One region of the Xenorhabdus bovienii SS-2004 genome, then DNA from elsewhere that is predicted to be linked to it. Evidence: predicted binding sites of a transcription regulator. Region 1 holds the regulator's gene; the other holds the start of a gene.

The links. Region 1 encodes ArgR, which controls arginine synthesis, uptake and breakdown. Its sites were predicted from a motif close to ANTGAATAAAAATACANT; they were not measured.
Region 2: a site for ArgR is predicted at 3,742-3,759, ahead of argA (amino-acid N-acetyltransferase). Genes of this name have one in related genera too.

What each region holds. Positions count from the first base shown of each region.
Region 1 covers NC_013892.1:354,324-360,613, reverse strand. Annotated here, with positions in the region: gene XBJ1_RS01535 (DNA-binding protein) at 1-323, opposite strand, end outside; gene XBJ1_RS01530 (DNA-binding protein) at 399-746, opposite strand; gene XBJ1_RS01525 (helix-turn-helix domain-containing protein) at 934-1,200, shown strand; gene mdh (malate dehydrogenase) at 1,313-2,251, opposite strand; gene argR (transcriptional regulator ArgR) at 2,780-3,250, shown strand; gene mpl (UDP-N-acetylmuramate:L-alanyl-gamma-D-glutamyl-meso-diaminopimelate ligase) at 3,377-4,747, opposite strand; gene fbp (class 1 fructose-bisphosphatase) at 4,919-5,923, shown strand.
Region 2 covers NC_013892.1:3,603,078-3,609,367, forward strand. Annotated here, with positions in the region: gene recB (exodeoxyribonuclease V subunit beta) at 1-477, shown strand, start outside; gene recD (exodeoxyribonuclease V subunit alpha) at 483-2,381, shown strand; gene argA (amino-acid N-acetyltransferase) at 2,375-3,709, opposite strand; gene amiC (N-acetylmuramoyl-L-alanine amidase AmiC) at 3,953-5,200, shown strand; tRNA gene XBJ1_RS15830 (tRNA-Met) at 5,306-5,382, opposite strand; tRNA gene XBJ1_RS15835 (tRNA-Met) at 5,458-5,534, opposite strand; tRNA gene XBJ1_RS15840 (tRNA-Met) at 5,611-5,687, opposite strand; gene mltA (murein transglycosylase A) at 5,913-6,290, shown strand, end outside.

The sequences.
Region 1 (6,290 bases):
CTAGCCAGCCCTTTCCTCAAAATGAACTTAACCATGCGTTCCCTTTCGGGTTTGGTTAATTGATAATAAGCTTCAATCCAAATCATGAACGGATCCTGACGCTTATTCCGATAATACTCGACCGAACTTTCACTGACGGCCAGTACATTCAGAACTTCTTCGGGCAAGCTGTTGACATGATATTCGAGAGCTTTCCCCTGTACTCCGCGCTTACGGCGTTGCTCCCAACCTTCGCGCCTTGCCATCAAATTGACGCCTTGGGGAGACGATGGCAGACCTGCGAGGCCAATGAGTTCTTTTGCAGAATACCAATCTTTTTTCATCTTTTTATCCTCGCTTTACATCGGAGCAGTGTAGAGGAAGCCAAATTTTAAACATTTGGCTTTTCAAAAGCTGCCTCAAGTAGCTATGATTTTTTCCAAAAAACTTCTTATGCCATCTCGTAATATCACTTCTGTAATCGCCTCCTTTTCTTCATCGGAGAGTAAATTAAATGCACTCACCCAAATGGATAGAGGATCTTGTTTCTGAACCTGATATTCAGGTGATATTTCATGAAGCTCCAGAGCCGACAATGTTGATTCAGGAAAACAAGAATAGTGATATTCAATAGCCCTGCCTTGAACACCTGCTCGTTTCTGTCTCAACCATTCTTCACGTTTTGCTCTGGCATTAACTCCTTGTGGTGATCTAGGTAACTCACCTACACCGGTCAACTCCATTGCCGTATACCACTCTTTTTTCATAATGTTTCTCTATTTTTGTAACCAAGTTCAAAAAAGAAGTTATTAAGAAAAAATTAGAAATATTTTTAGGAAAAATAATGTTATTTTATTTTCTTAATAACAGATTCGTGTTCGTTATTAATTTCACACTAACGCTTTAGTTATACCACTAATGTGGCTTCAAATTTAATAGGAAAGGATTAAAAAAATGATTTCTATGAAATCGGATTGGCATCCTGCTGATATTATTGCTGCTTTACGTAAACGCGGAACGACACTGGCTGCCGTTTCACGCGAAGCAGGGTTAAGCTCATCAACTTTGGCGAATACACTTTCTCGCCCATGGCCTAAGGGAGAATGGATAATAGCGAATTACTTAGGATTACATCCGGCTGAAATATGGCCTAGTCGTTATTTCGATCCACATACAGGAGAACTATTAGAAAGGAAAATTAGAGAAAAAAAGAATAATTAGCTATCAATATAATTATTGAAAGAAAAACCGCTAGTTATTTTTGAGCTAGCGGTTTCAGTTATCTAATATATTTAACTTAATTCGTATATTAATAAATTACAAATTAAATGAATTAACCGTTAATAAATTTCTCGCCTAATTCGATATCTTTTTTGAGAACGCCCAACATACTATCCAGTGACTTCTGTTCAAAATCGCTAAGTTTGCCGATATCTAAACGTTCTTCGATACCATTTTTACCTAAACGAACAGGCTGAGCGAAGAAACGGGCATATTTACCATCACCTTCTACATAACTGCACTCGATGACATTGCTTTCACCCTGCAAGCCACGGATCAAAGAAAGACCCAGACGTGCCGCTGCCTGCCCCATAGACAGAGTTGCAGATCCGCCACCTGCTTTCGCTTCAACCACTTCAGTACCTGCGTTCTGAATACGTTTGGTTAACGCTTCAACTTCTTCATCAGTGAAGCTGACGCCCTGAATTTGCGACAGCAATGGCAGGATAGTCACACCAGAGTGCCCACCAATAACAGGCACTTCCAATTCCTCAGAGTTCTTACCTTTCAGTTCTGCAACAAAAGTATTGGAACGAATGATATCCAGCGTTGTAATACCGAACAGACGGTTTCTGTCGTAAACACCTTCTTTTTTCAGAACCTCAGCCGCTATCGCCACAGTAGTATTCACAGGGTTCGTGATAATACCGATTAATGCTTTTGGACAAGCCTTAGCTACCTGCTGAACCAGATTACGGATGATACCCGCATTGATATTGAACAGATCTGAACGATCCATGCCTGGTTTACGCGCCACACCTGCAGAGATTAATACAACATCTGCGCCTACCAATGCAGGGGTTGCATCTTCACCAGCAAAACCAGTGACTTTCACTTCCGTTGGGATATGACTAAGATCGGCTGCCACACCTGGAGTCACCGGAGCAATGTCATACAAGGAAAGTTCTGAACCTGAAGGAAGCTGGGTCTTGAGTAGAAGGGCAAGTGCCTGACCAATACCACCGGCTGCACCGAGAACTGCAACTTTCATCCTGATACTCCTTAAATAAGTGCTGTAAAAAACTTAAACCTGTCTGGTTAAGAGCCTGAACCTATTTCCCTACATTCAATGCATGTATGGGATAGATTCTCAGCCCCACTGATCACTACGTATTAAGAACAATCTGTTAACAGACAGATTATCTACCTAATGGCTTGATGATGAAACACCAAAGTTATTTTATTCTAGACAAAAGGCTTATCTGTTAATGAGATAACGGACACTTTTTTGAGAATTAATCCTGTTATATTATTAATAACTTAGTTGATTACCTTACTCTTATCTCCCAAACCAAACAACACCATTTAATTAACAATATATTTACCATACTCAAAATGTGGGAAAGGAAACGCAGAGAAAATGTACACATGAGTATTACTGACGACTAATAAAGATATATTGGGAGAATGAAAATAATGTAATTATGATTATTATTTTAGTTTTTTCTTCTCTTCCTTGAATAAAAATTCACTCTTTCGCATAATCATAGCTTCATAACGGATTCAATGATGGTGAAATATGCGTGTTCCTTCGAAACAGGAAGATTTGGTCAAGGCTTTCAAAGCCTTATTGAAAGAAGAAAAATTCAGCTCTCAAGGTGAAATAGTCGCAGCACTTCAGGAAGAAGGCTTTGAAAACATTAACCAATCTAAAGTTTCCAGAATGCTGACTAAATTTGGCGCAGTCCGAACCCGTAATGCAAAAATGGAGATGGTCTACTGCTTACCCGCAGAATTAGGTGTTCCCACAGCCACAAGCCCATTGAAAAATCTGGTCTTAGATGTCGATTATAATCATTGTGTTGTGGTTATTCGCACCAGTCCGGGCGCTGCACAGTTGATTGCACGCTTACTGGATTCCCTGGGTAAAGCAGAAGGAATACTTGGCAGTATTGCAGGGGATGACACTATTTTTACGACACCAGCACAGGACTTTACAACAAAGCAGCTCTATGAGGCTATTCTCGATCTTTTTGATCAAGAACTTTAACCCTGTCGTATAACCCAATAGATTTCAAGTTGCAGCACGGCGGCAGACAAACGGAACCCTGGGAATATATAGATTAAAGAGGATCGCACAGCTAATGCGATCCCCCCACTCTGACGATTTTGACAATCAAGCCTCGTGCACTTTCTTACCCAGCTCAGTCAGCAACTTCTCGTGAATGCCATCGAATCCACCATTACTCATGATAAGAATGTAATCACCCGGTTGTGCCGCCTCAACAATCATACGTACCAAAGCATCAATATCTGCACTCCAACGAGCAGGTTGGATGCAGTGTTCTGCAATTTCTGCTACCTGCCACGGAATATTGGCAGGTTGATACAAGAAGACTTCATCAGCACGCCCCAGAGAAGGCGCAATATCATTTTTGCTCATGCCCATTTTCATGGTATTTGAACGCGGTTCTAGCACAGCAAGAATACGAGCGACACCGCCAACTTTACTTCTCAGCGCTGCCAGTGTCACCAAAATTGCAGTGGGATGATGAGCAAAATCGTCATAAACTGAGATACCATTCACTTCACCACGCAATTCAAGACGGCGGCGCGCATTGATAAAATCGCCCAGTACCTGACAAGCATCCGCAGGCTGAACACCAACATGATGGGCAGCCGCAATTGCGATCAAACCATTGTGCATGTTGTGTTCACCCACCAATGACCAGTTCACTTCACCAACCTGTTCACTTTGATGGAACACTTGGTAGATGCTGCTATCCTGACTGACTTTCTTCGTTTGCCAGTTACCTGTTTCCCCGACATGTTCCAGCTCACTCCAGCATCCCATTCCTATCACATGTTTCAGGTTAATGTCATTATCGGGTACCAGAATCTTACCACTTCCCGGCACAACCCTGACGAGATGGTGGAACTGCTTTTGGACGGCCGCTAAATTTTCAAAAATATCAGCATGATCAAATTCAAGGTTATTCATGATTAGCGTGCGGGGGCCGTAATGCACAAATTTTGAACGCTTATCAAAAAACGCGCAGTCATACTCATCCGCTTCAATCACGAAAAATGGACTTTCACCGATTTGTGCTGAAACGTCAAAATTACCCGGCACACCGCCGATCAGGAACCCCGGCTTATAACCGCAGGCTTCTAAGATCCATGCTAACATTCCTGCGGTTGTCGTTTTACCATGCGTTCCAGCGACGGCTAACACCCAGCGTTCTGGCAAAACATGATCATGTAGCCACTGTGGGCCAGATGTATAAGGAATGCCACGATCCAGCACCGCTTCCACACAGGGATTACCACGTGTCATGGCATTGCCAATGATTACCATATCTGGCTCAGGATCGAGCTGTGAAGGATCATATCCTTGAATCAGCTCAATGCCCTGTTTTTCCAGAAGGGTACTCATTGGGGGATACACATTGGCATCAGAACCAGTAACTTCATGACCTAATGAACGAGCGAGGATCGCTAGCCCTCCCATGAAAGTACCGCAGATGCCAAGAATATGAATACGCATTTATTTCTATCCAATATCATGAAGTGTGTCACTATTCTAACCATCAATGCTGAGATTAGAAATGCAATAGCCTATCAATCATCCCATTCTTTAGCTAAACTGCCGCGCATGAGTGCGACACGCAAGTGCAGCACGCTCTCTAAAACCACAACAAAATTCAGGGCTTTCGTCATGAAAACATTAGGCGAATTCATCGTCGAGAAACAGCAAGACTTTCCTCATGCTACGGGTGAACTGACCGCACTGCTTTCTGCCATCAAACTGGGTGCCAAAATCATTCATCGGGACATCAATAAAGCTGGTCTGGTGGATATTTTAGGTACCAGCGGCGTATCGAATGTTCAGGGCGAAGTTCAGATGAAGCTGGATTTGTATGCCAATGAAAAACTGAAGGCTGCATTGAAAGCGCGCGGTGAAGTAGCAGGTATTGCTTCTGAAGAAGAAGATGAGATCGTTGTCTTTGATGGCGACCGTGCAGAAAATGCGAAGTATGTTGTTTTGATGGACCCACTGGATGGTTCTTCGAATATTGATGTAAACGTTTCCGTCGGGACTATTTTCTCAATTTACCATAGAATTACACCTATTGGGCAGCCAGTTACCGAAGACGATTTCCTGCAACCGGGAAATCGTCAGGTTGCGGCGGGTTATGTGGTCTATGGCTCATCCACTATGTTGGTTTACACCACAGGTTACGGAGTTCATACATTCACTTACGATCCCTCACTCGGCGTATTCTGCCTGACTCATGAAAAAGTTCAATTCCCTGCCAAAGGCAATATGTACTCCATCAACGAAGGAAACTACATCAAATTCCCGATGGGCGTGAAAAAGTACATCAAATATTGCCAAGAGCAAGACGAAGCCACCCAGCGCCCTTACACCACCCGTTATATTGGCTCGCTGGTTGCAGATTTCCACCGCAACCTGCTGAAAGGCGGCATCTATATTTATCCAAGCACCGCAAGTAATCCAACAGGAAAATTGCGTCTGCTGTATGAATGCAACCCGATTGCTTTTTTGGCTGAGCAGGCTGGCGGCAAGGCCAGTGATGGCAAAAACCGAATTCTAGATATCACACCAACCCAACTGCATCAGCGTGTTCCTTTCTTCGTGGGAACAAAATCAATGGTGGAAAAAGCCGAAAGCTTTATGGCTGAATTTCCAGGTGAGTAAGTAGGTTTGTTGATTGAATAGTTAATTTAATGAAGGGGCGAAGTGTCGCCTCTTTATTAACAACGCGACTTATCCTTTAATTTGTTGAGCAACACGCTTAACGCAACGACTTGCTCTCAACGTTAACGTCACTTTTTCCTGCCGATTATCTATATTGTTCCCTTAAGTTCTATACATACTCTTTTTCTATTTATATTTGTTCACGAAATCATTCTGTTCATGACTCATGAACCAGACAGAAATGTGAACAATAAAAAAGTAAATAATCACTTTTTATCCAATACAACAGATTTTATAACACCCAATTACTGAGCTGTATGGCGTTCAACGACTGGAAAAATGCGGGGACTTTAAGTCTGTTTTGGCT
Region 2 (6,290 bases), 980 kb from region 1:
TATTTACCTGTCGATAAGCTGCTGCATTCACATGCATTGAGTGCATTGACCCGCCGTTATGATCCGTTGTCTGCACAATGTGCACCTTTATCCTTTCATCAGGTTAAGGGCATGTTGAAAGGGTTTATTGATTTAGTTTTCTGCTGGCAGGGTAAGTTTTATGTGGTGGACTACAAGTCAAACTGGCTGGGGGAGAGCAGTCAGTCATACACTCAGGAAGCCATGGCCAAAGCCATGATAGAACATCGGTACGATTTGCAGTATCAGCTTTATACGTTGGCGTTACATCGTTATTTGCGTCACCGATTGGTGAATTACGATTATCAGCAGCATTTTGGGGGAGTTATCTACCTGTTTCTGCGCGGGATTGATAAGGCTAATCCAGGACATGGTGTTTATCGTTATTTGCCCTCCATTGAATTTGTTGATGAACTGGATAGGCTTTTCAGTGCGGCTGGCGAGGAGCAGGGCGTATGAGTGACATGAAATTATTGTTGCAGCAAGCCGTTGCCCAAAAATTACTGCGCCCGCTGGATGTGCAGTTTGCTTATGCAATGATTGAAAACGGAGATCCTCTGTTATTGCTGATTACGGCATTGGTGAGTGCGGAATCAGGAGCAGGGCATGTCTGCCTGCCATTAGAGCGGATCTCGCCTGAATATTTATTTGAGGGGCGGCAGCCTGAATTAGCAGCATCGCTCTGGTTTTCGGCGGGGAAACCAAATCAGCAGCAAGTTATTTCAGCGTTACAAGCATGTTCTGCAGTGAGCACTGGCGAATCTCCCGCACCGATCATTCTTTCCCGCCACGCTCTTGCTGATTATCGCCTTTACATGCAACGCATGTGGCAAAGTGAGCGTCGGGTCGCGGAGTTTTTTGCGTCGGTAGAATTATCTGACGATATTGATGAAGTGCAATTACATCGCATTTTGGATGAACTTTTTGGTGTCACCGCTGAAGGGGAAATAGACTGGCAGAAAGTGGCGGCGGCAGTTGCTGTAACCAGCCGTATTTCCGTTATCTCTGGCGGGCCAGGGACAGGAAAAACGACGACGGTAGCTAAGTTGCTGGCCGCCTTGATCAAACTGAATGAAGGCAGAACACTGAGTATTCAATTGGCCGCACCCACTGGTAAAGCGGCCGCCAGATTGACTGAATCGCTGAGTGAGGCAGTCAATAAACTGGCTTTAACATCACAACAATCGAATAGCATTCCTGAGCAGGCACAAACAATTCATCGCCTGTTGGGAGCGCAGCCAGATAGCCAGAAACTGCGTTATCACCGCGATAATCCGCTATCTCTTGATATTTTGATCATCGATGAAGCCTCAATGGTGGACTTACCGATGATGGCACGTTTGATAGAAGCCCTGCCACCACGGGCAAAAGTGATTTTTCTGGGGGATAAAGATCAGTTGGCCTCGGTTGAAGCGGGAGCCGTATTGGGGGACATCTGCCGCTTCGCTGAACAAGGTTATAGTGCCAAGCGTGCCGAACAATTGAGTCAGTTGACAGGCTGTCAGCTAACATCGTATTCAATGCCTGATTCTGGAGAACATACACTGGCAGTCCGGGATTGCTTATGTCTGTTACGTAAAAGCTATCGTTTCAACTCGGCTTCGGGTATCGGGCAATTAGCATCGGCGGTTAATCAAGGCAATAGTGCCGGGGTATCTGCCGTCTTGGGTCAGTCTTTGCCTGATGTTCACTTCAATCCTCTTGCAGGAGATGAAGATTATCAGCGTTTATTGATGCAAACTGCAGAAGGTTATTACCGTTATTTAGCGATGGTGAACGAACAAGCATCTGACAAAGACATTTTGGCAGAGTTTAACCGTTTCAGGTTGTTGTGTGCTTTGAGGGAAGGGCCGTTTGGTGTAAGCGGCTTGAACCAGCGGGTAGAGCAATTGTTACATCGTAAAGGCGTTATTTCTCTGCCCAGAAGTGCGGAGAGCGGGGGTTATGCCGGACGTCCCATTATGATCTTACGCAACGATAGTACACTGGGGCTATTTAATGGTGACATTGGTATTATGCTCAGGAATAAGGATAATGAGCTGAAAGCCCATTTTCAGCTATCTGATGGGACGATAAAGCCATTTCAGCCGAGCCGATTGCCTCAGCATGAAACGGCCTATGTGATGACTGTCCATAAATCCCAAGGTTCTGAGTTTGAACACACCGCGTTAGTCTTGCCGACTCAATTCTCGCCAGTTGTCAGCCGGGAACTGGTGTACACAGCCTTAACCCGTGCCCGTGAAAAATTGACGCTTTACGCACATAAACCGGTTCTGGATAAGGCGGTGAGTACATCAACACAGCGGCGTAGTGGCTTGGCAGAATGGCTCAAGCCAAAGGGAGAGTGTCAATCAGGTCAGTAAACCTCTAAATTTAACATCAAGATTTTCGAACAGCGCTGGTAGTTATACAGCGCTTGTTTTTCCACAGGAAGCATATTGATTTCAGCAGGTTCAAAGCCTTTTTCCTGAAACCAGTGGATACTGCGGGTTGTGAGTACGAATAGTTTCTCCAGCCCTGCCTGTCTGGCCTGACCAGCGATGGAATTCAGTAATACTTCGCCTCGGGAAGAGTTCCGGTAGTTTGGATGAACCGCAACACAAGCCATTTCACCAATTTTTTCGTCAGGGTAAGAATAGAGCGCAGCGCAGGCGATCGTTACATTATCGTGCTCTATCAGAGTGAACTTATCAATTTCCATTTCCAGTTGTTCCCGTGAGCGGCGAACTAAGATACCTGTCTGTTCCAATGGACGAATAAGCTCAAGAATGCCCCCAATATCATTGATATTGGCTCGCCGGATCTGTTCGGAGCGCTCCATGACTATCTGGGTTCCACTGCCTTCACGGGAGAATAATTCCTGAACCAGTGAGCCATTTTCCTGATAGCTGATCAAATGGCTACGACGAACCCCACGACGGCAGGCTTTGATAGCTCCTCTTAAGAAGCGGGCGGTACCTGAAGAATAATCTCCCTCACTTCCCAGCTCATTTAGCCGTGCTTCTCCCTCATTGGGAACAATTTCCGACAGGATATTCCCCTCTGCATCAAGTACGCCCTGTGATGAGCAAAACCCGATCAATTTTTCGGCTTTTAATTTAATCGCCAATTGTGAGGCTATATCTTCGGACGTCAGGTTGAAACTCTCACCTGTGACGGAAACGGCTACGGGCCCAATTAATACAATGGCATGGTTATCCAACTGCTGGTTAATGGCCTCCTCGTCAATACGGCGGATCCTGCCACTATGACAGTAATCAATGCCATCATCGACACCTAGTGGCTGGGCGATAATAAAGTTACCGCTGATAACGTTAATATTGGCACCTTGCAATGGTGTATTGCTGAGGCTCATGGAAAGACGAGCCGTAATATCAAGCTGTAGCAGACCTGCGGACTGTTTGACCAGCTCCAGTGTCTTGGCATCCGTAACTCTGATGTGCTTGTGATAAATTGGCTGGCTATGGTATTCGGCAAGCTTTTGGTCGATTTGGGGACGAGCGCCATACACGACGATCAAACGGATGCCCAGATTATGCAGTAGGCCGATGTCATTAACGATATTTGGAAAATTCTCGTGGGCGATAGCCTCACCGTCCAACATAATGACAAAGGTTTTGCCTTGATGTGCATTTATATACGGAACTGAATGCCGGAAAACTTCAACCAATTCGGTACAGCGTTCTTTCATGAAACTCTCCAGATGAATTCTTATTCATGATTTTTGTATTTTTATTCTTTTTTGTCAAAAATGGCAAGAGGGAATATGGATAAAAATAACAATATTATTTATATTTATATTGATATTAATAAATTGAGAGAACGTAAAATGTTTTTTTTGATGACAGCCACTCGCTAATTAATTAGAGTTTGCCGCCTGACAGTCTTTTTTGGCAAGATTACCGCGTTTGGTTGTTTTTAAATGGAATAAACAATGAGTCATTCAGACCATAATCCTTCACGTCGCAATTTGTTGAAAGGCGCAGCAGCCATGTGGTTGTTGAGCATTAGCTCAATAGGACACGCAGCAACGTCAAAAATTATTGCTGTTCGTATTTGGCCTGCATCAAGTTATACCAGAGTGACACTGGAGGCTAATATTCTACTTAAATATCGTCAATTCTCTCTTTCAAACCCTAACCGGATTGTCATCGATTTGCAGGGTGTTCAGCTTAATAGTGCCCTGAGCGGTATGGGGTCGCAGATTCATCAGCGAGACCCCTACTTAAAATTGGTACGAGTCGGGCAATTTAATCCCAAAACCGTGCGCCTGGTGTTTGAAATTAAGCAGCCAGTTGCCCCACATATTTTTACACTACCACCTATTGCGAAATTCAAACATCGTCTGGTGTTAGATCTTTATCCGAGCAAGGCGGCAAATGTGGAGGATGATCCCTTGCAAGCGTTGTTGGAAGAATACAACAGCGGGGATTTGGAGAAAAATCTGCCTGCTGAAAAGCGAAAACCGGGGCGGCCGGGCAAGAACAGACCGATTGTTATTATGCTTGATCCGGGGCATGGCGGTGAAGATTCAGGTGCCATCGGGAAATACAAGACCCGTGAGAAAGATGTAGTGTTACAGATTGCCCGTCGCCTGCAAGCACTTATCAAACGTGAACCCGGCATGAAAGTATACATGACGCGTAATGAGGATGTTTTCATTCCATTGCAGGTCAGGGTAGCGAAAGCACGTAAGATGCAGGCGGATTTATTTGTTTCTATTCATGCGGATGCGTTTACCAATCGAGCCGCACGGGGATCTTCCGTGTTCGCGTTATCAACCAAAGGAGCAACCAGTAATACCGCTCGTTTTCTGGCACAGACCCAGAATGAGTCTGACTTGATTGGTGGAGTCAGCAAAAGTGGTGATGAATATCTGGATCATACTATGTTGGATTTGGTTCAAACCGCGACGATTAATGATAGCCTCAAATTTGGCAGTGAAGTGCTCAAACGGATTGGCAAGGTTAATAAACTGCATAAAAATAGTATCGATCAGGCGGGATTTGCAGTATTGAAAGCACCGGATATTCCGTCCATTCTGGTTGAAACGGCATTTATCAGTAATCTGGAAGAAGAACGCAAATTGAAAACGGCGAAATTCCAGCAACAAGTGGCGGAATCCATTTTTGCAGGTATTAAGGCTTATTTTAAAAGTGGTGTAGAGCTGGCACGGCGGTGAAATACCCGCTTTTAATCAATGCGAATAAAACAAACAGAATTAAAAAATAAAGGGAAAATTGGGAAATACAGGGAAGTGAGATCGTGAAAAATACGAAAGAAAAGTTGGTTGCGGGGGCCGGATTTGAACCGACGACCTTCGGGTTATGAGCCCGACGAGCTACCAGGCTGCTCCACCCCGCGTCCGTCTACTACTTATAAATACTGAATGATAACATTCTTTGGTGTTAAACCCTGCCGATGTGACATCGATAGGATTGGTTGCGGGGGCCGGATTTGAACCGACGACCTTCGGGTTATGAGCCCGACGAGCTACCAGGCTGCTCCACCCCGCGTCCGTCTACTACTTACAAATACTGAATGATAACATTCTTTGGTACTAAACCCTGCCGATGTGACATCGTATAGGATTGGTTGCGGGGGCCGGATTTGAACCGACGACCTTCGGGTTATGAGCCCGACGAGCTACCAGGCTGCTCCACCCCGCGTCTGATGTCGGCACACTATACGCAGGTTCGGCGCTGTTGCAAGTTTTTTGTTGATATTTACCGAACTTATTTCTTGTATGATTAAAAATAGCACTATTTGTCGTGTTTTTGTTCATTCATGGGGTTATGGAACAGTAATCTATTTTTTCTTAACGACATTTTATTATTTACCGGGGTTTGATATTGTTCGTCGTCGAATCATAATGACAGGAGATAAGGTATAATATGAAACTTTGGGGCAAATATCTTTTATGGGGATTTGTCATTTCGTTATTATCGGGTTGCCAGATGCGTCCTACAGATCAAGGGCAGCAGTATAAAGATGGGCGCATTAGCGAAGATCTCCAGCTTGTTAATATTCCAAATGCACAAGGCTCTCCTACCAACGCCGGAGATTTTCAGGCACAAGTCAAATTTATCAGCAAATCTTCTCCTCGGCTCTATGGGAATAATCGTGCAACGCTTGATGCTATCCAGAATTGGATGCTGTCTGGTGGAGATCCCCGCGAATTAAACCAGTATGGGTTGCTGGCCTATCAGATGGACGGTGACGATAATTACGGTAATGTTAAGTTTACCGGCTATTACACACCAGTTTTGCAG